Regions from separate parts of the Paenibacillus sp. FSL R5-0470 genome, predicted to be linked through region 1. Evidence: riboswitches for the same ligand, from Rfam matches in the RefSeq annotation. Region 1 holds a riboswitch; each other region holds the start of a gene.
The links. Region 1 has a riboswitch for cobalamin ahead of MKY99_RS02420 (anaerobic ribonucleoside triphosphate reductase). Riboswitches for the same ligand answer to the same signal wherever they lie in the genome.
Positions count from the first base shown of each region.

Region 2: another riboswitch for cobalamin. It lies ahead of metE (5-methyltetrahydropteroyltriglutamate--homocysteine S-methyltransferase); the one in region 1 lies ahead of MKY99_RS02420 (anaerobic ribonucleoside triphosphate reductase).
Region 3: another riboswitch for cobalamin. It lies ahead of MKY99_RS03960 (S-layer homology domain-containing protein); the one in region 1 lies ahead of MKY99_RS02420 (anaerobic ribonucleoside triphosphate reductase).

Region 1 is NZ_CP150238.1:547,443-554,868, forward strand. Features, by position in the region: gene MKY99_RS02405 (ribonucleotide-diphosphate reductase subunit beta) at 1-302, opposite strand, end outside; gene MKY99_RS02410 (ribonucleoside-diphosphate reductase subunit alpha) at 550-2,883, opposite strand; gene nrdG (anaerobic ribonucleoside-triphosphate reductase activating protein) at 2,939-3,454, opposite strand; gene MKY99_RS02420 (anaerobic ribonucleoside triphosphate reductase) at 3,451-5,436, opposite strand; cobalamin riboswitch at 5,653-5,888, opposite strand; gene MKY99_RS02425 (MTH1187 family thiamine-binding protein) at 6,263-6,571, shown strand; tRNA gene MKY99_RS02430 (tRNA-Thr) at 6,667-6,738, shown strand; gene MKY99_RS02435 (N-acetylmuramoyl-L-alanine amidase) at 6,793-7,146, shown strand; gene MKY99_RS02440 (hypothetical protein) at 7,240-7,426, shown strand, end outside.
Region 2 is NZ_CP150238.1:5,006,267-5,013,692, reverse strand. Features, by position in the region: gene MKY99_RS22240 (FtsX-like permease family protein) at 1-1,845, shown strand, start outside; gene MKY99_RS22235 (DedA family protein) at 1,863-2,486, shown strand; gene MKY99_RS22230 (undecaprenyl-diphosphate phosphatase) at 2,536-3,396, shown strand; cobalamin riboswitch at 3,655-3,861, shown strand; gene metE (5-methyltetrahydropteroyltriglutamate--homocysteine S-methyltransferase) at 4,015-6,315, shown strand; gene MKY99_RS22220 (DUF1540 domain-containing protein) at 6,454-6,606, opposite strand; gene MKY99_RS22215 (DUF4349 domain-containing protein) at 7,256-7,426, shown strand, end outside.
Region 3 is NZ_CP150238.1:903,043-910,468, forward strand. Features, by position in the region: gene MKY99_RS03950 (cellulase family glycosylhydrolase) at 1-1,347, opposite strand, end outside; gene MKY99_RS03955 (hypothetical protein) at 1,567-2,145, shown strand; cobalamin riboswitch at 2,236-2,437, shown strand; gene MKY99_RS03960 (S-layer homology domain-containing protein) at 2,602-6,603, shown strand; gene MKY99_RS03965 (DUF4430 domain-containing protein) at 6,677-7,426, shown strand, end outside.

The DNA of each region.
Region 1 (7,426 bases):
TCAGTAAAATAACGCTTCACGTCGCTTACGAACATCGTCTGCATCGAGTCTAACACGGCGAGCAGGGAGATGTTGATCTTAAATACGCGTTGTTCCTCTGCATCCAGCATAGGGAATTGTTGCGCATCTTTGGACATTGGAATTTCATCCGCAATCCAGTGATTAAGCAGCAGTACCTTGTACAGCTTGTACATATGTGGCATGCGGATATCGTTCCAGTTCAGAATACCTGAGCACTCACCGTCGATGATGCGTGTGGATTGGTTGGGCGCTTCAGTGTTAAAAATCTTTTGTAATTGCATTTATTTTCCCTCCATTTTTTTGCGCGGGTAATCTTTCTTTGGTGTCTTGTTCATAGAAAGGCGGTGATGGAGTAACGGAGAGGAAGTTTGGAGCTGTAGGAGCGTCAGCGACCGCCTTTGTCATCGGATGTCATCCGCTAATAGCGGTAAAGATCAAGACATCTGATGACAACAGCGGCCGGAAGCCCAAACATTCCTCGCAGTTACGAAATTCATCATCGTTTTTCTATTCAGGGCACTAAGATAATTAGCTAGCGCAAGAATCACACTCTTCTATTGTCAAAGCACGGCTACGCACATAATAAGTTGATTTCAATCCGCCCTTCCAGGCGTTCAGATGCAGCTCAAGGAACTCGGTAGCCTTGATGTCAGGACGAACATACAGGTTGAAGCTTTGACCTTGATCGACGTGACGCTGACGAGCAGAAGCCATGCGGATCGACCAGTTTTGGTCAATTGTAAACGCAGTTTTATAGTACCAAATCGTCTTGTCGGACAGATCTGGTGCTGGGTTAGCGATCTTGTAAGTTGTTTTCTCTTCATAGGAAAGCAGTTCATACAAAGGATCAATGCTGGCTGTGGAGCCGGCAATAATCGATGTGGAGCCGTTCGGTGCAATCGCGAACATCCATGCGTTACGAACACCGTCTTTAGCCACTTCTTCTTGCAGCTCGCGCCATTGTTCAGTGGTAACATATTTACCTTCTTGTTCACCGCTAACGTAGCCACGTGAAGTAAAGTATGCACCTGTCTCCCAATCGGAACCGGCGAACTTCGGATAACGGCCTTTTTCACGGGCAAGCTCCATGCTCGAACGTACCAACAGGTAGTTGATGTGTTCATACAAATGGTTGTTATATTCTACGGCTTCATCAGATTCCCAACGAATGCCCTTGAGTGCCAATAGGTGATGCAAGCCGAATGTGCCGAGACCGACTGCGCGGTACTGGCTGTTCGTGTATTGTGCTTGCAGAACTTCAATATTATTAATGTCGATTACGTTGTCCAGCATACGTACTTGGATAGGTACAAGTCTTTCCAGCACACCAGCTGGAATCGCACGTGCCAAGTGAATCGAATTCAGGTTGCAGACTACGAAATCGCCAGGGATTTTGGAGATAACAATCCTGGTCTTGCCATCTTTGGTTACTAATTCTTCCTGTTCAATAACGGTAGCGGATTGATTCTGCATAATTTCTGTGCACAGGTTGGAAGAGAAGACCATACCTTGGTGACGGTTCGGGTTCGTCCGGTTAACCGTATCACGGTAGAACATATATGGAGTACCTGTTTCAAGCTGTGATTTCATAATCCGTTTCATGATGTCGATCGCAGGAACGGTAATACGGGACAATTCCAAATTGGCTGTAGCTTCAGCATATTTTTCACGGAAAGTGCCCTTACCAAGCTCTTCATCGTAGAAGTCTTCCAGACCAAGCGGACGACCGTTCTCATCCGTCCAGCCCATAACCTTCTTCACTTCATGTGGGCAGAAGAGGTTCCAGTGGCTGCGTGATTCAACAGCTTCCATGAACAAGTCCGGCAGGGTTACACCGTGGAATACGTCATGTGCACGCATACGCTCGTCACCATTATTTAGTTTAAGATCGAGGAAAGCGAGGATATCTTTATGGAATACATCAAGGTAGACAGCGACAGCACCTTTACGTGTTCCGAGCTGGTCTACACTGACTGCTGTATTGTTCAATTGGCGAATCCAAGGAATTACGCCGGAGCTAGTGTTCTTATGGCCACGGATATCCGAACCACGTGCCCGTACTTTACCAAGGTAGACGCCGATACCGCCACCCATTTTGCTAAGGCGCGCTACGTCTGTATTGGAATCAAAGATACCCTCTAGGGAATCGTCTACCGTATCAATGAAGCAGCTGGATAGCTGTCCAGCGACCTTTTTGCCGGCATTGGACATTGTAGGGGTAGCAGCTGTCATGTAGATGTTGCTCATAGCCCAGTAAGCTTCTTTTACAAGCTCAAGACGTTTCTCAGCTGGTTCACGGTGCATCAGGTACATAGCAATAATCATATAACGTTCTTGTGGAAGCTCCATTACACGGCCGTCAAAATCATGCGCCAAATAACGGTCGGATAGCGTAAGCAGACCGATATAGTCAAACAAAAGATCGCGTGTATAATCGATACACCCACCTAGTTCGATAATTTGTTCTTTGGTGTAATGACTTAGAAGCTCTTCACGATAGATTCCTTTTTTTACGAGATCCGTAATTAGCGGGTACAGCTCACCGTAAGGCTCTTCTGGATAAGCTTTATAGCGGCGATGAACGGCTGCTTTTTTATAAAGGGTAGTCAGAAGGGCACGGGCAGCTGCAAACTTCCAAGTAGGCTCTTCTTTCGTTACAAGCTCTAGAGCACTCATGGTGAAGGCATTGCTAATTTCTTCTCCGCTTACGGAGTCACGACGCAGTTTGGAAATTACTCCCCGCAGCAATGTTTCTTTATTTAGTTGATCAAGACCTTCTAAGATACGGTCGGCGTATACGGAAAGGCGCTTCTCATCAAAAGCCAGTTGGCGATTATCTGGTTTTACTACGAATTGTGGCATGGTTATTTCATCCCTTCTTATTTTGGATTAATTTTGAATATCAAAAATTGATATATTATAGCGCAGTAGGCTGCCACAGAAAGACCTCCGAGCCGTTCGTACTGGCCGGAATGTCGATTATGCGTTGGTTAGAGCTTCCTCGGTAAGGAAGTGTAGTGTCTTTCAATTCTTCTATAAAACGTCCATCTATTAATACCTGACACTGTGTAAGTAGATTCCACTCCGGCGAACCGGGAAGGGCGGTTAGTTCCTCATACGTATAACCACTGTAAATCCAAATGGGGAAGCCAGGGAGCACGGCGCGAAGCTCATGAATGAACCCAAGTACCTCTTCTGCCGAGAAAAAAGGATCGCCGCCTGCCAGTGTTAGACCATCCAGCAAAGGGTTAGCGGCGATTTCTGCAATGATTTCATGTTGACGTTCTAAGGTGAAGACTTCTCCATATTTAAAGTTCCATGTCTCGGGATTAAAGCATCCCGGGCAACGATGACGGCAGCCGCTGATGAAGAGGACGGCCCGCATGCCCTCTCCCTCGTTAATCGACTCCGGATAGTATCCGCAAATATTCATAGATGCTTAACGCGATCCCGTACTTCGGCTTGTTTGGCGGCATTGAAGCGGGTCTGATAGTCGCCAGTTAAATAACCTGTAACTCTGCGCAAACGACGGATGTGCACGTCATTCTCATGTGCGTTGCAGGAAGGACAGTTTGTCCCAATTACGCCTTCGTATCCGCAGCTGGAGCAGCGGTCAATCGGATGGTTAATGCTGAAGTAGCTGACCTGTTGTTCTAGTGCATATTTAATGATTTTGATAAAAGCAGATGGATTGCTGCGGGCATTGCCATTTAATTCGACATAAGAAATAGCCCCGGCATTGCAGTATTCATGGAAAGGAGCTTCCAAGCTGATCTTCTGAGCAGCACCTAGATCGTAGTATACAGGGATGTGGAAAGAGTTCGTATAATACTCACGGTCAGTTACGCCCGGAATAGAACCCAGTACCTTGCGATCAATCTTGGTGAATTTGCCGGACAGGCCCTCTGCTGGTGTTGCGAACAAGGTAATGTTGAGATTAAGTTCCTCACTTTTAAGGTCGCAATACTCCCGCATGTGACGCACGATAGCCACAGCCTTGGCATGGACTTCCATATCCTCGCCATGGTGTTTGCCGTACATGGCTTTCATGCATTCCGCCATACCGATGAAGCCAAGCGACAGACTACCATGCTTCAGCAGTTCGCCTACAGAGTCTTCAGGAGCGAGATTTTCGCCGCCTTCCCAGACGCCTTCTCGCATCATGAAATCGGATGCTTTAGCTTTTTGCGCGCTTTGGATGTGGAACCGATGAAGAAGTCCTTCCAGCGCAATATCCATATAGTGATTTAGATCCTCATAGAAGCCAGCTTCGTCTGCGACGGTACGTCGGCCTGTTACTGTGCCGTGTGCTAGACCGAGCCGAACCAGATTCAGTGTATTAAAGGAAAGGTTGCCCTTCCCGGAGCAATGATTACGCCCAAAACGGTCACCGAGCACTCGGGTGCGGCAGCCCATTGTAGCAAATTCCGTATCAGGATCACTTGGATCATAATACTGCAAGTTTAGCGGAGCGTCCAGATTAGCGAAGTTCGGATATAGTCTGCGTGCAGAACATTCCGCCGCTTTTAAGAACAATTCATAGTTAGGATCGCCTTGCTGTTGATTGACTCCTTGCTTGCATTTGAAGATTTGAATCGGGAACACAGGTGTTTCTCCGCTGCCAAGTCCGTTCATCGTTGCTGTTAGCAGGGAGCTGATCACAAGCTGACCTTCTGGTGAAGTACAAGTACCATAATTGATGCTGGTAAACGGAATTTGCCCACCGGATCGGCTGGACATGGTGTTGAGATTATGTACCATACTTTCAGCCGCTTGCAGGGTTTCGATTTCGGTTTCCTTTAGTGCAAAACGAAATGCTTTTGGATATAACTCCGCCAGATCGGTCCGGCTCATTGTAATCTCGCCCAAAGAATCATTAGCTTGTCCCTCATCAAAATAATCCAGACCCTTGCGGAACAGCTTAGCGAAGGATTTGGTTACATAAGGTGCCAGATCATAGTCGAGCTTATTGGCGGATACGCCGCCATATTGAGCATTTTGCTGGGATTGAAAAATAATTGCTACCAGTGACATAGCTGTCATTATGGAGTTCGGAGGACGAACACTGCCGTTGCCGGTGTTGAAGCCTTCGCGGAGAAGCTTATCAAACGGGATAAAAATGCAGTTAGTCGTTCCGATTGCGTATTGATCCAGATCATGCACATAGACGACATTGTCATCAATGGCTTGCACTAGCTGCGGCGGCATCGTAAAGTTGCGGGCGTACCATTTTGAATATTCACTGCCGAACTTGCTCATTTTACCGGAGAAACTCTCTCCGTTCAAATTGGCATTCTCGCGCAGCAGGTCCAAATCCCGGCTGTCGATAATATCGCGTCCTAAATCAATGAGCTCTTCTAAAAGAACTTCTCGTGCATTTGTTGTACCGTTAAATTGTCTCTCCAACAACGTCATTGTATAGCTCTCCTCTCAGTCTATCGTCCTATCATTAAGAAGTGGGGCCGCATAAGCGGCCGTATATTCATTGTGATCTCATAAAAAAAGCATCCTCTAGCGAGGATGGCAGAAAATGCCCGATGCGTTATGTAAATATCCACACAGATATTTGTAGTGGCCTCTAAGAAGATGACCGCATGCGGACACCGTTCCTGTTCCTCGCAGGCACTCATAGTTGGTGTCGTCGAAACAGGCAGGTCTCCTGGCTTCCGTAGGACCTCTCAGCGCCTTCCCAAGGGGGCTCTTACCCCTCAGTGGCTTCTGCCAGGAGATCTGCCCATCTTAAGCTTCTAAAAGCTTGTAAGGGGCATCCGGTTACAGTGGCGGGACCGCAGCGGATTTTCACCGTACTTCCCTATTAAGCTCTAATTCCGATAAAGGATCAAAGCGCCTGTCTCCACTATATTTTGTTGTCGTTAGATAAAAATAACCCAAGATGTTGTGTTTGTAAACAGTTTTTTAGAAAACCCGCGCGGGGAGCGGGTTCTTCAAAAGTACTCCACAAATGATCCACAGGCTGTCCATAAGTAATCCACAATTGATCCACAGGCATATAAAAAATGATTCATAAATTGTCCGAAAAGATGCCACAAAGAGTCCATAAATGTAGTGCAGATGACCCTAGAATTCATGTTAGAAAAAATACTTGTGGCGAAAGTCATATTTCGGAGAATTTTGGGGAAAGAAGAAGGGGCATAATAAAGCTGAGATCATTTGTGGGAGAGCGGTGGTGTTGTTACAATAGAAGGAGACACATACTTTAAAATTCCGAGGAGGTATTCCCATGCCTATTGCTGAAGTAACCGTTATTCCGATTGGAACAGGTAGTACGAGCCTTAGCAGCTATGTTGCGGATATGCAGCGAGTGCTGAAGACGGTAGAAGGGATTACTTATGAGCTTACATCCATGGGTACAATCATCGAAGGGCCTCTTCAGCGTATTTTTGCTGCAGTCGAAGCACTGCACGAGTCTCCTTTTGCCGCAGGTGCAGAGCGTGTCTCTACCTCACTTAAAATAGACGACCGCCGCGATAAACCCTCCACTAGCCGTGGAAAGCTGGAGTCTGTGGAGCGTAAACTACAGGTGGAATAGCAGTTCGGGAGAGTAGGGAAATAGGGAGAAATAGGCTTGCGTTTCTGGCTGAAAGTTGTATAATATTTTTTGTTTGACAGAAAAATCGGCCTTAAGCTGGTGTAGCTCAGGGGTAGAGCAACGCACTCGTAATGCGTAGGCCGGGGGTTCAATTCCCTTCACCAGCATCCCAAAAAACCATATTTGGCGCGGATTCTTGAAGTTTGGGGAGTCGCGCTTTTTTGTTTCTTCTACCATTCTTCTACCGAAAGAGTGTCTTTTCCGCTTGTAATGGAGTCCCCAACGACCGGGGCCAAAAGGCAAAAAACCTGCACGTGGTGCGTGAGAGCAACATGCCTGCAGTACTCACGGAGAATTTATTTTTGGATGTGGCAACCGACGCTGCCAAACTCAAAAAAGATGTGGTTATCCAAGCAATCATTGATAGCCATGTGATCGGGATTGCAAAGTACCTAGGGCTGAAAAAGAAGGAAACAGCGAATCAGGGCAACAATGACAATAAAGTGGTAGTACTCGTAAACGGCAAGAAAGAGCAAGTAAGACAGTTAACCTTACAATGTGAACTGGAAAGTTAATTTGTCGAGCCGGAAGTTTTGGGCGCTGCTGGCCGTTACCGGCGTAACCTCTTATCATAAAATAAAGTAATACGAGCGAGGGGGAGTTTCCTGATGGATGCTTATTGCAGCTGCTTGCGCTACATGAATAGAAGAGTGCGGATTCTGACTAAAGATGGTAGACAGCACGTAGGCGTAATTACAAATGTGGACAGAAATAATGTTTACTTAAGAACGGAACATAACGGATCTGTGCACACTTCAGCTTTTTTTGGTAATCCTTTTGCTACAAATGACATCT
Region 2 (7,426 bases), 2.4 Mb from region 1:
GCATTGTTTATTTACCATCCGGATATTTCTAAGAGCTTGGTTTATAGTACAGCTGCTCATACAATGATGGCGGCAGAAGCCATTATTTATGTGTTTTGCTCGTTGTTCGTTCTTGTATCGGTCGGATCATTCCTGCAGTCACGTAAGATGGAGTTTGGGATTTTATTGATGCATGGAATGACGAAGCGACAGCTGAACATGATGGTATTTTTGGAAAATATGATGATCGGCACCTCTGCCATCCTGACAGGTACTTTACTTGGGTTAATTCTAGGTAAGTTGTTTTTGATGATCGGATCTACTTTTCTAGGGATACCTCTTTTAACGTTTCATCTTCCATGGCAGGCGCTTGTACTAACGATATGTAGCTTTGCGCTGTTATTTATTCTAATCTCGCTAAGCACGTTCTTCTTTATTGGGAATGAATCACTGATGCGGCTGTTTCAGGGAGAACGAAAAGCAGAAGAGGAACCTAAAGTTTCCTTGGTGTTATCTATACTGTCTGCTTTATTGCTGTTAACGGGCTATTTTATGGCAGCTACAGCACAAGCGGCTTCGGTTGAAAAGGTGATGTTCCCCGTCGTTATAATTACGGTTGCGGGTACCTATCTCTTTTATACTCAGCTCAGTATTTACACTGTTAAACTACTTAAGACGATCCGGCGCCTGTATTGGAACCACACGAATATCATTACTTTATCGGGTTTGTCTTACCGCTGGAAAGAGAATGCCCGAATGTTCTTTATGGTGACGATTGTATCCGCAGTATCTTTTACTTCAGTGGGAGTATTCGCATCGATCCATACGCTTTCCAGAGAGTTGAAATTGGACTATCCCGCAGCAGTTGGTTATGTAGCCAAAGGCAATCAATTGCAGGATCCTTTTGATCAGCATTTGGACGAAATTAAGGAAGAGCTTACAACGCTCGGTTTACCCTATGAGACACTTAGTATTCCGATTAAATACGCAGAGGTGGAATCTCAGACCGGGCCAGATCGCACGTTAAGGCTTCCCTTGATTGCTTACAGTGATTATAAGCTTGCTCTGCTTCGTGCAGGGTTTACGACGGATGAGCAGCCTCTAAGTAGAGATGAAGGACTGGTGATGATCGGTTCGCAACGAGACCGGAGTCTGCAAGCGGGTAGAGTAAAGCCGGTATACAGCCTGAAGCAAGGTCTTTCCATTCGAGAAATGGGCTATACCCAGCATGTTCCGATTGCCGAATATCTATTGCCGGAGCTGGATGGAAGGGATGGGGGAGATTTCAGTGGTGTTGTGATTAGCGATGAGCTTTACAAGGCCATTCATCCCGTACAGACCGATTTGTATACAGGATTTTACATGGATGATTTCCCGCGAACAGTAGGTATAGCGGCGGATCTTGCTCATAAAGGGAAACGGTCCTATGAAAGTAACTCGCCATACGCGATTGTTGTTAGCGGCACGCTGTTTGAAATACAAAGAACATTGTACAACACGATGCTATTCGCTTCTTTACTGGTGGGCACTGTCTTTTTCATTGCAGCAGGCAGCTTCCTTTACTTCCGGCTGTATACAGATCTAGATCATGATCGCCATCAATATTCTACATTGTCCAAAATGGGACTTACAGATCAAGAGCTAAACCGAATTGTAACGATACAATTGTCGTTGTTGTTTTTTGTTCCGGTTGGGGTAGCCATTTTGCATAGTGTGTTTGCATTTATTGCGCTTCAGCGGTTGTTTTACTTATCTATTGCTGTGGAGACCGGGGCAGTGTTATTGGGATATTTGGCTGTCCAGGGACTTTACTTCTTTTTTATTCGCAGCCGTTATTTACGCAACTTGAAGAAGAACTTGATCTGAATAATGGGGGTTACGAAATGCAAGCATGGATTACAGATTTTATGGAGCAGTTTGGTTACTTTGGTATTTTCCTGATGCTCGCTTTTGAGAATATATTTCCACCGATTCCTTCCGAAGTGATCCTTCCTTTTGGCGGATTCATGACAACCACAACGAATTTGACCATTCCTGGTGTAATTATTGCTGCTACGCTTGGCTCACTGCTGGGTGCAGTAATTCTCTATTATATCGGTCGTTTGTTGGATGTAAATCGATTGGAAAAGATCGTTGAACGCTGGGGCGGCCTACTCCGGATTAGCAAAAAGGACATCCACAAGGCTGACGCTTGGTTTGACAAATATGGCTATTGGACCGTATTATTTTGTCGGATGGTTCCACTAGTGCGTAGTTTGATTTCGATCCCTGCAGGGATGTCGGGCATGAAATTTGGAGTGTTTATGATCTTCACAACGATTGGTACGCTGGGATGGAATCTATTGCTGGTGCTTATTGGTGCGGCATTGGGTGAGTCATGGGAAGACATCGCCATGTATATGGATATGTACTCCAACGTAGTGTACGTGCTTCTTGCAGGTGGAGTAGTGATCCTTGGGTATTTGTTCTTCCGCAAGCGCAGCCGGAAAATGAATACCGAAGGTTGAGCCGAGAAGGACTTATAGATAAAAGTTATGATTAAAAGGAGGAGAACAAATGGAGCTATTAACGATTATTAAAGCTATTATTTTGGGAATTGTTGAAGGATTGACTGAATTTGCTCCGGTATCCTCCACAGGTCATATGATTATTGTTGATGATATGTGGTTAAAATCGACAGAGTTATTTGGGCAATATACGGCCAATACGTTCAAAGTGGTTATACAGCTGGGGTCAATATTAGCAGTTGTAGTTATTTTTAGAAATAGGTTCATTGAATTGCTGGGCTTAAAGCGCTTCAGCCGCAAGCAGTTGGATCCTGTAACCGAGCAACAACCACAGCTTGAAAAAGGCGGCCACCTGAAGCTTACACAGGTGCTTGTAGGTTTAGTGCCAGCAGGCGTGCTGGGGGTTCTGTTTAATGATTATATTGACGAGCATTTATTCTCTACATCCACCGTGTTAATCGGTCTAGTAGTCGGTGCTGTATTAATGATTATTGCGGATCTATTCGGACCAAAGAAGATTCAAACGGAGAGTGTCGATCAGATTACATATAAGCAGGCGCTAGGTGTTGGTCTGGTCCAGTGCTTCTCCTTGTGGCCGGGATTTTCTCGTTCCGGGTCGACGATTTCTGGTGGTGTTCTTCTGGGTATGAGTCATCGCGCTGCTGCTGATTTCACGTTTATTATGGCTGTTCCAATCATGGCAGGCGCCAGTTTACTCTCACTGATGAAGAACTGGCAATATTTCACCATCGATGCCCTGCCGTTCTTCATTGCAGGCTTTATCAGTGCCTTTGTATTTGCACTATTATCGATGCGTTTCTTCTTGAAATTGATCAACCGGATTAAGCTTTTACCATTTGCTATATATCGCATAGTACTTGCTGCAGTAGTATATTTCGTGTTTTTCTAAATCCGTTATAAGGAATCGATATAACAAAAGCCCCCGTAATCTATTGCAGATGACGGGGGCTTTCACGTATGATGACATCAGATTTAAGACACTCACTTTATCCTTATAATTCTCGCATAAACGCTTAAGGTCTGTATAAGGCCACCGAAAGCGTTTCAGCTTATGGATGATAAGAAAGTATAAGTATCACGAAATCCTTTCTTATCATTCTCGCATAAACGCCTACCGTCCGTATAAGGACACTGAAGGCGTTTTAGCTTGACAATATCGGAGACAGGTGCTTGCCGGAAATTAGTAATTCGGTAGGCTTAATAGGGAAATTCGGTTTGAAGCCGATGCGGTCCCGCCACTGTAACGGAAGAGTCCATAGCAACATATGTCACTGGCAATTTACTACTGCTGGGAAGACTGCTAAGGATGCTGACACCGCTAGCCAGGAGACCTGCCTGTTTCAACAGCACTGCTTCACCTACGGAGGATAGGAAGGTGTTAGACGTTAACCATAGGTATATTATGGGCGTCTTTCCCTTTGACTTTTTTAGGGAAGGGCGCTCTTTTTTAAAGGAATGCAAGTGATATCGAGTCCAAAATAAGAAGATGGAGAAGGGGAGCTGCAAAGTGACGAACAAAGTAAAAGTAAGCAATCTTGGCTATCCAAGAATCGGAAAAAACCGCGAGTGGAAGAAAACGTTGGAAGCCTTCTGGGCGGGAAAAATAAATGAGGAAGCGTTCCGTACTGAAATGACAGGAATTCAGCTTCAGCATTTGAAGACTCAGCAGGAGGCAGGAATTGATTTAATTCCGGTAAATGATTTTACGTTCTACGATCATGTGCTAGATACAGCTGTAATGTTCGGGATCGTACCTCCACGTTATGCGTATGATGGTGGCGATATTGGGCTTGATCTTTATTTTGCGATGGCTAGAGGAAATGCTGAGGCTACTGCTTGCGAGATGACTAAATGGTTCAATACGAACTATCATTACATCGTTCCAGAGATCGGTGCACAAACGCCGCGTCTGACCGAGAATAAACCACTGGCTGCTTATCGTTTTGCCAAGTCCCAAGCGGGAATTGAGGGTAAACCTGTGGTTTTAGGCCTTTATACATTCCTTAAGTTGTCAAAAGGTTTTGCATCTGCGGATATTGCGAAGATTGCTGCTCGGTTTCTTCCGGTTTACGTTCAGCTGTTGCAGGAACTGAAGCAAGAAGGAGTAAGCTGGGTACAAATTGATGAACCAGCGATTGTTACAGGAATAAATGAATCAGAATTATCCTTACTTCACTCGATTTACACAGAAATTGCTGAATCCGTGCCTGGATTAAATATTATTCTGCAGACTTACTTTGAAGCTGCTGAACCGCTGGAGGCGCTGTTCAAACTTCCGGTACAAGGTTTAGGTCTTGATTTTGTCCATGATGGCGGGACGAACCTGGCATCGATTGAACGTCTTGGCTGGCCTGAGGATAAGTGGCTGGGAGCGGGTATTATTGACGGACGCAACATCTGGCGCTCAGATCTGGATGCTAAGCTGCAGCTAATCGAGAAGCTGAGTGTACATGTATCACTTGATCGTCTTATTATACAGCCTTCTTGCAGTTTGCTGCATGTTCCGGTTACTGTTCAGGGTGAGGTGAAGCTGAAGGCCACCGTTAAGGCTGCTTTAGCTTTTGCCGATGAGAAGCTTAGAGAGCTTGGCCTGCTTGCCGCAGCCTTAGAGGGTACAGCAGAAGCTGCTGCTGCGTTGACGGCCAGTCGTGAAGCCCTTACTGCCTTCCGTGCACTTCCTGAACGCGGTCGTAAGGATGTGGCCGAGCAAGTTCTCGGACTTACAGATTTACCAGACCAACGTAGCCTACCTTTTGCTGAACGCCTGAAGGTGCAGCAGGAGAAGTGGCAGCTGCCACTTCTGCCAACGACAACAATCGGAAGCTTTCCACAGACCGTAGAAGTGCGCCAGGCAAGGTTGAAATGGCGTAAAGGCGTATGGAATCAAGAGCGTTACGACGGGTTCGTTCGTGAGCAGATTGCAGATGCAATCACTTTCCAAGAAAAGCTGGGTCTGGATGTACTCGTGCATGGTGAGTTCGAAAGAACCGATATGGTGGAGTTTTTCGGGGAGAAGTTGGATGGTTACTTATTTACTAGTAATGGCTGGGTTCAATCCTACGGATCACGCTGCGTTAAGCCACCAGTTATTTATGCGGATATAGCTTTTATCCAGCCTATGACTGTAAAAGAAAGCGTCTATGCTCAGTCGTTAACTTCCCTTCCTGTTAAAGGTATGTTGACTGGTCCTGTTACGATTCTCAATTGGTCTTTCGTACGTGATGATCTTAGTCGGGAAGCAGTAGCGAATCAAATTGCCTTAGCGCTCCGTCATGAAGTTAAAGCATTGGAGGATGCAGGCATAGAGATGATTCAAGTAGATGAACCGGCTATCCGTGAAGGACTTCCTTTGAAGGCTGAAGATCATGAGGCATACTTGAATTGGGCGGTGAAGTCGTTCCGTATCGCGACGAATCATGTGAAGGCTACGACACAAATTCATACCCACATGTGCTATAGCGAATTTAATGACATGATAGACTCCATTTCAGCGATGGATGCGGATGTTATCTCTATTGAGACTTCACGTAGCCATGGGGAACTGATCGTTAGCTTTGAGGAGCAGGCGTATGATAAAGGAATTGGTCTTGGTGTATATGATATCCATAGTCCACGGGTTCCTGCAGTAGAAGAGATGACAGCTAATATTGATCGTGCGCTGCGGGTGCTTGATCCTGAACAGTTCTGGATTAATCCGGATTGCGGTCTTAAGACACGTGGCTGGCAGGAGACAGAAGATGCACTTCGTAACATGGTAAAGGCTGCCGCTATTGCAAGAGAAAATGCAGGAGTTAGTGCTTCCAAATAACATAAGAAGTATACAATAAATCATAGCCGGGGAATTTCTCCCTGGCTTTTTATTTCAGCCACTTGATAATAATTCTCATTCTTGATAGAATGAGAAAAGAAAAGAAGGAACCGTGGAGGGTCCCTTCAAATCATCACCTTATTTGCTTTCGAAAGTCTTGCAATCTGTTTCTTCTGCACGTGTAGGTTCTTGGGAGCTGTGGAAAGCTACAAAGATAGAATCAGCACTGCATTTGTTCTCTTCTGCCCAGTGGGTGCAGGAGTTAACTTCGCAAATTACGTCTTTTGCCATGAGGGTTCACCTCCCCTTTTAGTAATAGACAGCATTATTAAAAAACTTCTCTGTTCAACAAGGTGGAGCTTGTCCGAACAGAACCGTGTTCTGCCCTCATTCATTATGAATAGAGGGTTTTTGGTATTTTTTTACGTGTTTAGACGTGGTAATTGTACCAAATAAAGTGCGTGTAAGCAAATGAGTTATTCGAATGGTTATGGTGTCCCATATGTCACTAGAAGTGGTTTGACTAGAAGAATCTCTCAGCCTGTATACAACAGTGCTTCTGTAAATTCGTTGTTAAACATTAGCTTTTCAGTATCTCAAGGCTATATTGCGAATACAAGCTTTAGTGTAACCGCAAAACAAACAGTGGCAAGCTTATTAAGCGGTTTTATGCCATTAAACAAAGCACTTCTAACCCAGGTCGATTTTTGCTCGAAAAATAATAGCTTAAACTAAAAGAGTTGCAGAAATGCGACTCTTTTTTTATTTAGAGAGCATAATTCAAAAGAAACTGTTCACAATTCCATTTTTCAGTGCAACCTTCCAAGTTTTGGAACGTCTTAGTAAAGAGTGACGGAAGAGATCTGCTTAGAACAAGACATTCCGTAACGATATTATGATCCGTGCAAGCGGTATCTATTACATTTTTGGAGGAATGAGAATGCGCAAATGGGGTCTGCATTACTTATGTTTATTAATTCTTACGGTAGTCTTGGCGGGTTGTGGCTCAGCGGATAGAAATTCAGCGGCAGATAGTTTGGCAAAAGAAAATGGTAGTACGAGTAACGACGCAGCAGTAGAGGTACAATCGCAAAGCTCGATGGCCTCAACA
Region 3 (7,426 bases), 360 kb from region 1:
CACAGCATTTTCACCGTATTTTTGGGAAGCTGTGAGCTTTTTAAGTTGGCTGGCTTTGATTGTGAGTTCTTCGCCATTTAAGGTGTAATCTTTGCCTTTAGTTAGATATTTGCCATTTACACTAATGGTAGTAAGCTTATTTCCGTTTAGATTAAGCTTCACTTTGGTGTCTTTGATCGCTGCCCCTTTTTTTAGATAGACCAGATCGCTTTCAGTGCTGGAGGAACGTTCCTTCAGACCAGACATTAATACACCCTGCAGCTCAGAATCGGACCACTTATACGTTTTGCGGTTGAAATGCTGCCCATTATCCCAGAGCATGGAGGTCATTTTCTTTTCTTTTAAATAATAGGTAAGGTACTCGAAGAATTTCAGCTTCTCGCCTTGTTCAATCACACCTGTATCTTTATCGAATCCTAGCAGTCCAAACTCACCAACGATAACAGGGATTCCTTTGGCTACGAATGTGTTGTAAACGTTATCAAAAGTTTGGATGATATCGTTTTTTGTATCTTTTTCAAATGTGGTGTAACCAGCGATATTCACACTGAACGGCCAGAAGCCATAGTAGTGAACGGTCGCAATTATGTTCGGATCGTTAAGAGCTGTAATCGTCTTGTAGAGCTGATCCATTCTAGGTTGGGTAGGAGAAGTCTCTAATGAAGGTAGCACTAGCGGACGGACATCATTTTTTCCACCTGAGTTTCGAACGATCTGATGGAAGGAATTGTTGAGCTCTGCAAGCATCTGTTCCATCTTCGCTTCATCCGTACTTCCGCCATCTGTGAAACGAGGTTCATTAATGCTTTCGAACATCAGCTTATCGGATTTATCCTTAAAGCGGTCCGCAATTTGAGTCCATGCTGCATTATAACGCTCCAGCGTTTCCTCATGCTTCTCTTCCATATGACTTACCCATAACCAGGAGTCGTGATGGACGTTAATCATTACATATAACTTGGCGTCCAGCGCCCAGCCTACAACTTCTTCGACACGGTCGAGGTAAGCTTGATCAATGGTGTAGTTCGGTGCTTCACCTATGTGTGAATCCCAAGTGATAGGAATACGGATACTTTTGTAGCCTTGTGCGGCGATTTTCTTAATCAGTTCTTGGGTCACACGCGGATTGCCCCAGGAGGTTTCATCCTCACCTGTAGCATCTAGAGTATTGCCAAGGTTCCATCCGGGCTGCATATCGTCCACATAGGATTGGATCTTACTCTTTGGTGCTGCCTTAGCTTGTTGCTCGTCCTTAGTGGCAGCGGCGGCAATGGATGAGAACAAAGAGAGCAGAAGAGCGGTGACAAGGGTCAATGATAAGAATGATTTCTGGATTCGAGTAGTCATTGAATTCTCCTTTGTAAGATCATTTTTGAGGATGCTTAAACCTGACCTTCCTTGGTACTTTGGTGCTTAGATGAACACGTACACCTCCATGAATTCGTTGTAAACGCTTACCAAATACCCTAACATAGAATAATTTCAACGAGTACCTTACTAATTTGTGGTAAATTCATATATGAATTAGTGATTTGCAGTGATTCCAAAGTTATGGAGGGCAATCCAGTGAGCAGATTTCATTACATAGGCTCGGCTACAGAGCTTCCGTTAGGAGAAAGAGGCAGTGTACCGTCAGCAAAGACATATAATGAAGTGAAAAATTCCCCGGAGTATAAGAAACAAAGAGAGGCTCTGCGCCTGCAAGGCATAATTCCTTTGGATGACATCGCAGATCTATCTCATTTAAGAGATGAGGATTGTCTTGTATACGACTCGGAAGAAGATGCAGCGGGTATTTTTATAGAGGAACTTGGGTATTGGAACGATGAGATCCGCAAGCATTTTCGGAGTCCATATGTGTACCGGATTTCACCGAATTGGGGCGGCTTCTCTGTAACCCCTAAGCTAAAAGATACTCTACCGGGATCGTATAACGCCTCACTCAAGTGTTGTCGGGAGTTATTTAGGCTTATGACAGATTATGGGGTATCTGGTGCCGAGTTCGAGCTCTATACATGCTGGGCTGAGGAAGAAGGACTCCCACGTAATAAGAAGTATGATCGAATCTTTGATTTGGCCTCTTTGTCACTGGAGGATGGTTTTGAGCTGAGAGAAAAAGAATATATTGTGGTTAGAATGATTTGATATTCAATAGGATTATTGCTAACTACTCGTTATACAAAAAACAAATATTGCATGACAAAAGCAACTATATTAGATATGATGAAGCATGAAAAATTAATATTAGCAATAGGTGCCAATTATGAATGTTTCGGAATTACAATCATAGATTGGTTAAATGGAAAGCGGGTGTGAATCCCGCGCGGTCCCGCCGCTGTGAAAGAGGAGTCCTTGCAAGGTGCCACTGGGAAACTGGGAAGGTAGCAAGGGTGATGATACTTGAGCCAGAATATCTGCCTGTTTCTAATACACCGTTAAACTCTACGAGCGATAGAGAGGTGTTTGATATAGTATATGCCTGCTATTGTTGCGGTTCACTATCTTAAACCTCTTGACGTTATGTTGAGTGGTTTTTTTGTAGTGCTATGAAAGTTTATTCTGTTTTTTAACATAGGAAGAGAAGGGAAGGGTTATGGAAACATGAAGAAAAATAAGTTTTCAGCTTGGTTACTTATTGTAGCAGTATTTATCACGACGTTCTCTACAAGCGTAATCCCGGCTCATGCGAATGAAGCAATTGCCGATAGTGCAGTTGTAACAACAGAGGTTGATCAAGCTCTAGTAGAGCAGATTAATGCGTTAGTACAAGAGCCAGATACAGAGAAGCCTACGATTTTGATAGAAGGTATACAAGATAAACAGGAAGTATCCAGTAAAGATTTAAGCTTCAAAGTAGTGGTTACAGACAATGTCTACAAAGACATTATTCCAGTAGTTAAGCTGAACCAAGTCGTTCTATCAGCTACTAATGGTGAGTACAAAGCATCTCTTAACCCGGGTAGTAACGTAATCGCAGTAACGGCTGTGGATGGCGCAGGAAACAAAGCAGATAATGTAACCTATCAGGTTACTTATAAAATCACTGCCAAAGAACAGTTAGATAAAAGTTTGGCCTACATCGTTAACACCGTAAAGAATCCGTCATTTGGAACAGGTAGCGGAGAATGGTCGATTCTTTCTCTAGCACGTGCGAACTACAAAGTACCAAGTGGTTATTATGATCTCTACTACAATAATGTAACTAAGATGGTTGAAAGTTTATTGGCAACAAATAATGGTAAACTCCACCCATATTTCAGTACAGAGAATTCCAGAGGGATTCTAGGTCTTGCATCTATCGGAAAAGATATCACGAATGTTGCGGGATATGATCTGAGAACTGCGCTCGCTGATTATCAATTGGTTAAGAATCAAGGGATTAATGCTCCTATATTTGCTCTGATTGCCTTAGATACTCGAAATTACGATATTCCTGTAGTTGAAGGGGATAAAGAGCAAACCACAAGAGAAAAACTGATTCAGCTCATTTTAAGTAAAGAAATAACCAATGGTGGATGGGCTTTTTTTGGTTCTCGGGCCGAAGTCGATATGACTGGAATGGCCGTACAAGCTCTTGCGCCTTATTATGATAATCCGAATGTAAAAGCTGCTGTGGATCGGGCAGTCGCATGGTTGAAAGATAACCAAAACAGTCAAGGTGGATATTCAAGTAGCGAAAGCATCGCACAAGCTATTGTTGCTTTAACAGCAATTGGCATAGATCCACACAGTGACCCAAGGTTTGTTAAAGAGGGTAAATCCCTAATTGATGCGTTATTAGCCAACTCTGGACCTGATGGTGGCTTTAAGAGTAGACCAACAGGAGCAGTAAATGGTATGGCAACAGATCAAGGTACATATGCACTGGTTGCTTATGATCGTCTGATCAATCATAAGAATCGTCTATATGATATGTCTGACGAAAAGCCGGGACCTGTTCAACCAGATGATCCGAAAGAAAAAGAAATAGAGTTACCTTCGGGTGATAAGCCGGAAGTTGTAATCAAAGATGATGCTCATGATTATATCATTCCGATCAGCTCTGGAGACAGCAACAAGGAAATAACGGTAGTTATTCCTAAAGATCAACAATCGAAGGTTAGTGTCAGTTTACTTAGTAACAGCGATCTTCCTCAGATAGAGGCTACCAAAGGTGACGTATCTGTAGTTATTCCAAAGGGTGCAAAAGTTACAAGTGGGGATGCCTCTGCGATTGAATTGATCTCTCCTTTAACAGGCACAGAATCTGAAATAAAAGATAGTCTGAACCAGGTTATTTCTCAGGACAAGAAGCTGGAGAACATTATCCAAGCTTTTTCCATGGGTGGCAATGCAAAGGTAGAATTCAGTCACTTTATTACGTTAACCTTTAAGGACCTTAAAGGAAAAGATGTAGCCTATATTCAAGACGGCACACCTCATGCGATTCAAAAATTTGCAAGTGACGCCTTAGGTTTGGCAAGCGGCAAGTCAGAGTATGCATACGATAATGGAAATGATTTAATCGTAAAAACCAATCACTTCACTGATTACATTGCGTACACCTCCAGCGCAGTACAAACACCTGGTGATGGTGGAAGTGGTACTGGCGAAGGTAACGGTAGTGGCAATGGCAACGTTGGCGGTGGTGGAACCACTCCATCGAAGCAATATGTAACCCTATCCGTGGATAAGCTTACGATCAATAAGGGATACGTTGTTCCATCGGCACAGATAGAGCTCCAACCGGGTGACACAGTATGGTCTGTATTAAAGAGAGTGCTCGACAGCCGAGGTATCGTCTATAAATATAAATGGACAGAAATATACAATAGTGTGTATGTCGAATCCATAGCGGGTGATGGAGAATTTGACCATGGTAGCGGTAGTGGATGGATGTACAATGTGAATGGACAGTATCCGGATTTTGGGGCATCTCAATATACCCTGAGTGCTGGAGATAGTATTCAGTGGCGTTATACAACACAGTGGGGTGCGGATCTAAATGCACCGATACCAACTACAAGCCCTACTCCAACCCCATCTGCCACTCCTAAACCAAGTGGAGTTCCAGGAGCGGGTGGAGGAACTAATCCAGAAGCCAACGTTGATCCAAATCCGAGTCCATCGCCAACAGCGACTCCTAACGATATCAAGCAAGTGTATAAAGACGCCGATAAAATCTCATCCTGGGCGTTCTCAGCGATTGAAACAGCTACAGTAAAAGGGTACATCCAAGGTAACAATGGTCAGGTAAATCCGAAAGATCACATTACAAGAGCAGAATTTACGAAGATCCTAGTATCAGCATTGGAACTGGATATCAAGAGTGACAAAGGCATCACCTACAAGGATGTCGCTCTGGGAGATTGGTTCTATCCATATGTGAATGCTGCTCATAAAGCAGGGTTAATTACAGGCTTTAATAATGAATTTAAGCCAAATGATAAGATTACTCGCGAACAAATGGCAGCCATTATTGTCAGAGCATTATCAATCCCGGCTACGAAGCCTGGGACAGCTATTAAAGATATCAATACTGTGTCTGCGTGGGCAAAAGCAGATGTGGAAACCATTGTTGCCACCGGACTTATGTTAGGTGACAATAATCAGTTTAAGCCTAAAGAGCTTGTAACTAGAGAAATGGCAGCTGTTGTAGCTACTAGAACCCATGATTATAAGAGTGGCGACAAAGCAGTTAGTCCATACATTCAGAACACAGCAGCCTTTTTGCAAAAAACAGTAACAAACCCGGTCATATCCTCGGTTGGCGGGGATTGGACAGTGTTCGGGCTGGCACGTTCTGGTGTGAAGGTTCCAGATAGTTATTACGCTAAGTACTATGCGAATGTAGAAGCCACCATTAAAGAAAAAGCTGGGAAGCTGCATAGCGTAAAATATACGGAATATGATAGAGTTATTTTGGCATTAACTTCAATCGGCAAAAATATTGATAAAGTGGCGGGTTATAACCTTCTTGAACCACTCGCTGATTTTGATACTGTAATCAAGCAAGGCATTAATGGACCTGTGTTTGCCCTGATCGCTCTGGATAGTAATCATTACGACATTCCAGTGGTTAAGGATGTAAAGACGCAGACAACTAGAGAGATGCTCATTGATTACATTTTAGGTAGAGAGATCAACGGCGGGGGTTGGGCACTAGGCAGTAATGCTACTGCGGCCGATCCGGATATTACGGGAATGGTTATACAAGGCTTGACCCCTTATTACAAAACGAATGCCAAAGTAACGGCTGCTGTGGATCGTGGAATTGCTTGGTTATCCAAAACGCAAACAGCAGACGGAGGTTATGCAAGCTGGGAGTCTACGAACTCCGAGAGCATTGCTCAGGTGATCGTAGCTTTAGCTGGACTTGGTATAGATCCACATAAGGATTCCAGATTCATTAAAAATGGCCGTTCAGCGGTAGATGCGTTGCTTGGCTTTGCTGCACCTGAAGGTGGTTTTTATCACGTGAAGCAGGGTGGCGTAGGCAACGGAGGCGCGAAACCCGGAGAAGTAGATCTTATGGCTACGGATCAAGCGATGTATGCACTGGTTGCTTATGATCGGTTGGTTAAGGGTCAGACGAGTCTTTATGACATGAAAGACGTTAAATAGAACTTTATTTAAAGAGATAAGCAAGGGTAGCATGTATACCCTTGCTTATTATTTAAGGTGGGGAACTTAAGAAATGAATAAGAAAAAATGGCTAACAGCGATACTAATTATTGGTGTGTTGGCGATTGCCTTCTTTTGGGGCGGGAATTATCAGAAGAGCCCGAACAAGGTTGCGAGTAACAGTGTTGAGTCTCAAGTTGTAGAATCAGCCAATACGGCCTCCAATCAGAATGTTGATGTAGAGCCTACAACCTCAAGTGATGCCGAGACAGCGGAGATAGCTCCTACAGCTACACCTGGTGAAACAGCTAAGCCTAAGCCCGTTGAAACGTTAAAACCAACTGAAGAGGTAACGCCAACCGAAACTGCGGTAACAGAGGTTGAAAAGCCGACTGCAACACCTAAATCGGATACACAGGCACAACCGACCACAACACCGAAAGCGGCTAAAACGTCCGTGCCGGAAACGAAAGCGACGGCAAAACCAGTAACCAAACCGGATTCAAAAGTAGCGACAACAGAAACAAAGCAGGAACCGAAAAAGGATAAATTCCTTACCGATCCAGTGCCGAGCGGGAAACCTAAGCCCGTGGAATGGCAAGATGCAACGGTAGATAAGAAGAAGCAATTAACGGCTACTTTGTCCGTGTCGGCAGCAACAATTTTAGATAATATGGATATTTTCAATAAGGATAAGGTTGAAGTATTGCCGGCAGATGGTATCATTTATAAAGCGCAGAAGGTAACCTTTTATGAAGGTGAGTCTGTGTTTGATGTTTTGCTAAGAGAGATGAAGAAGAATAAAATCCATATGGAATTCAGT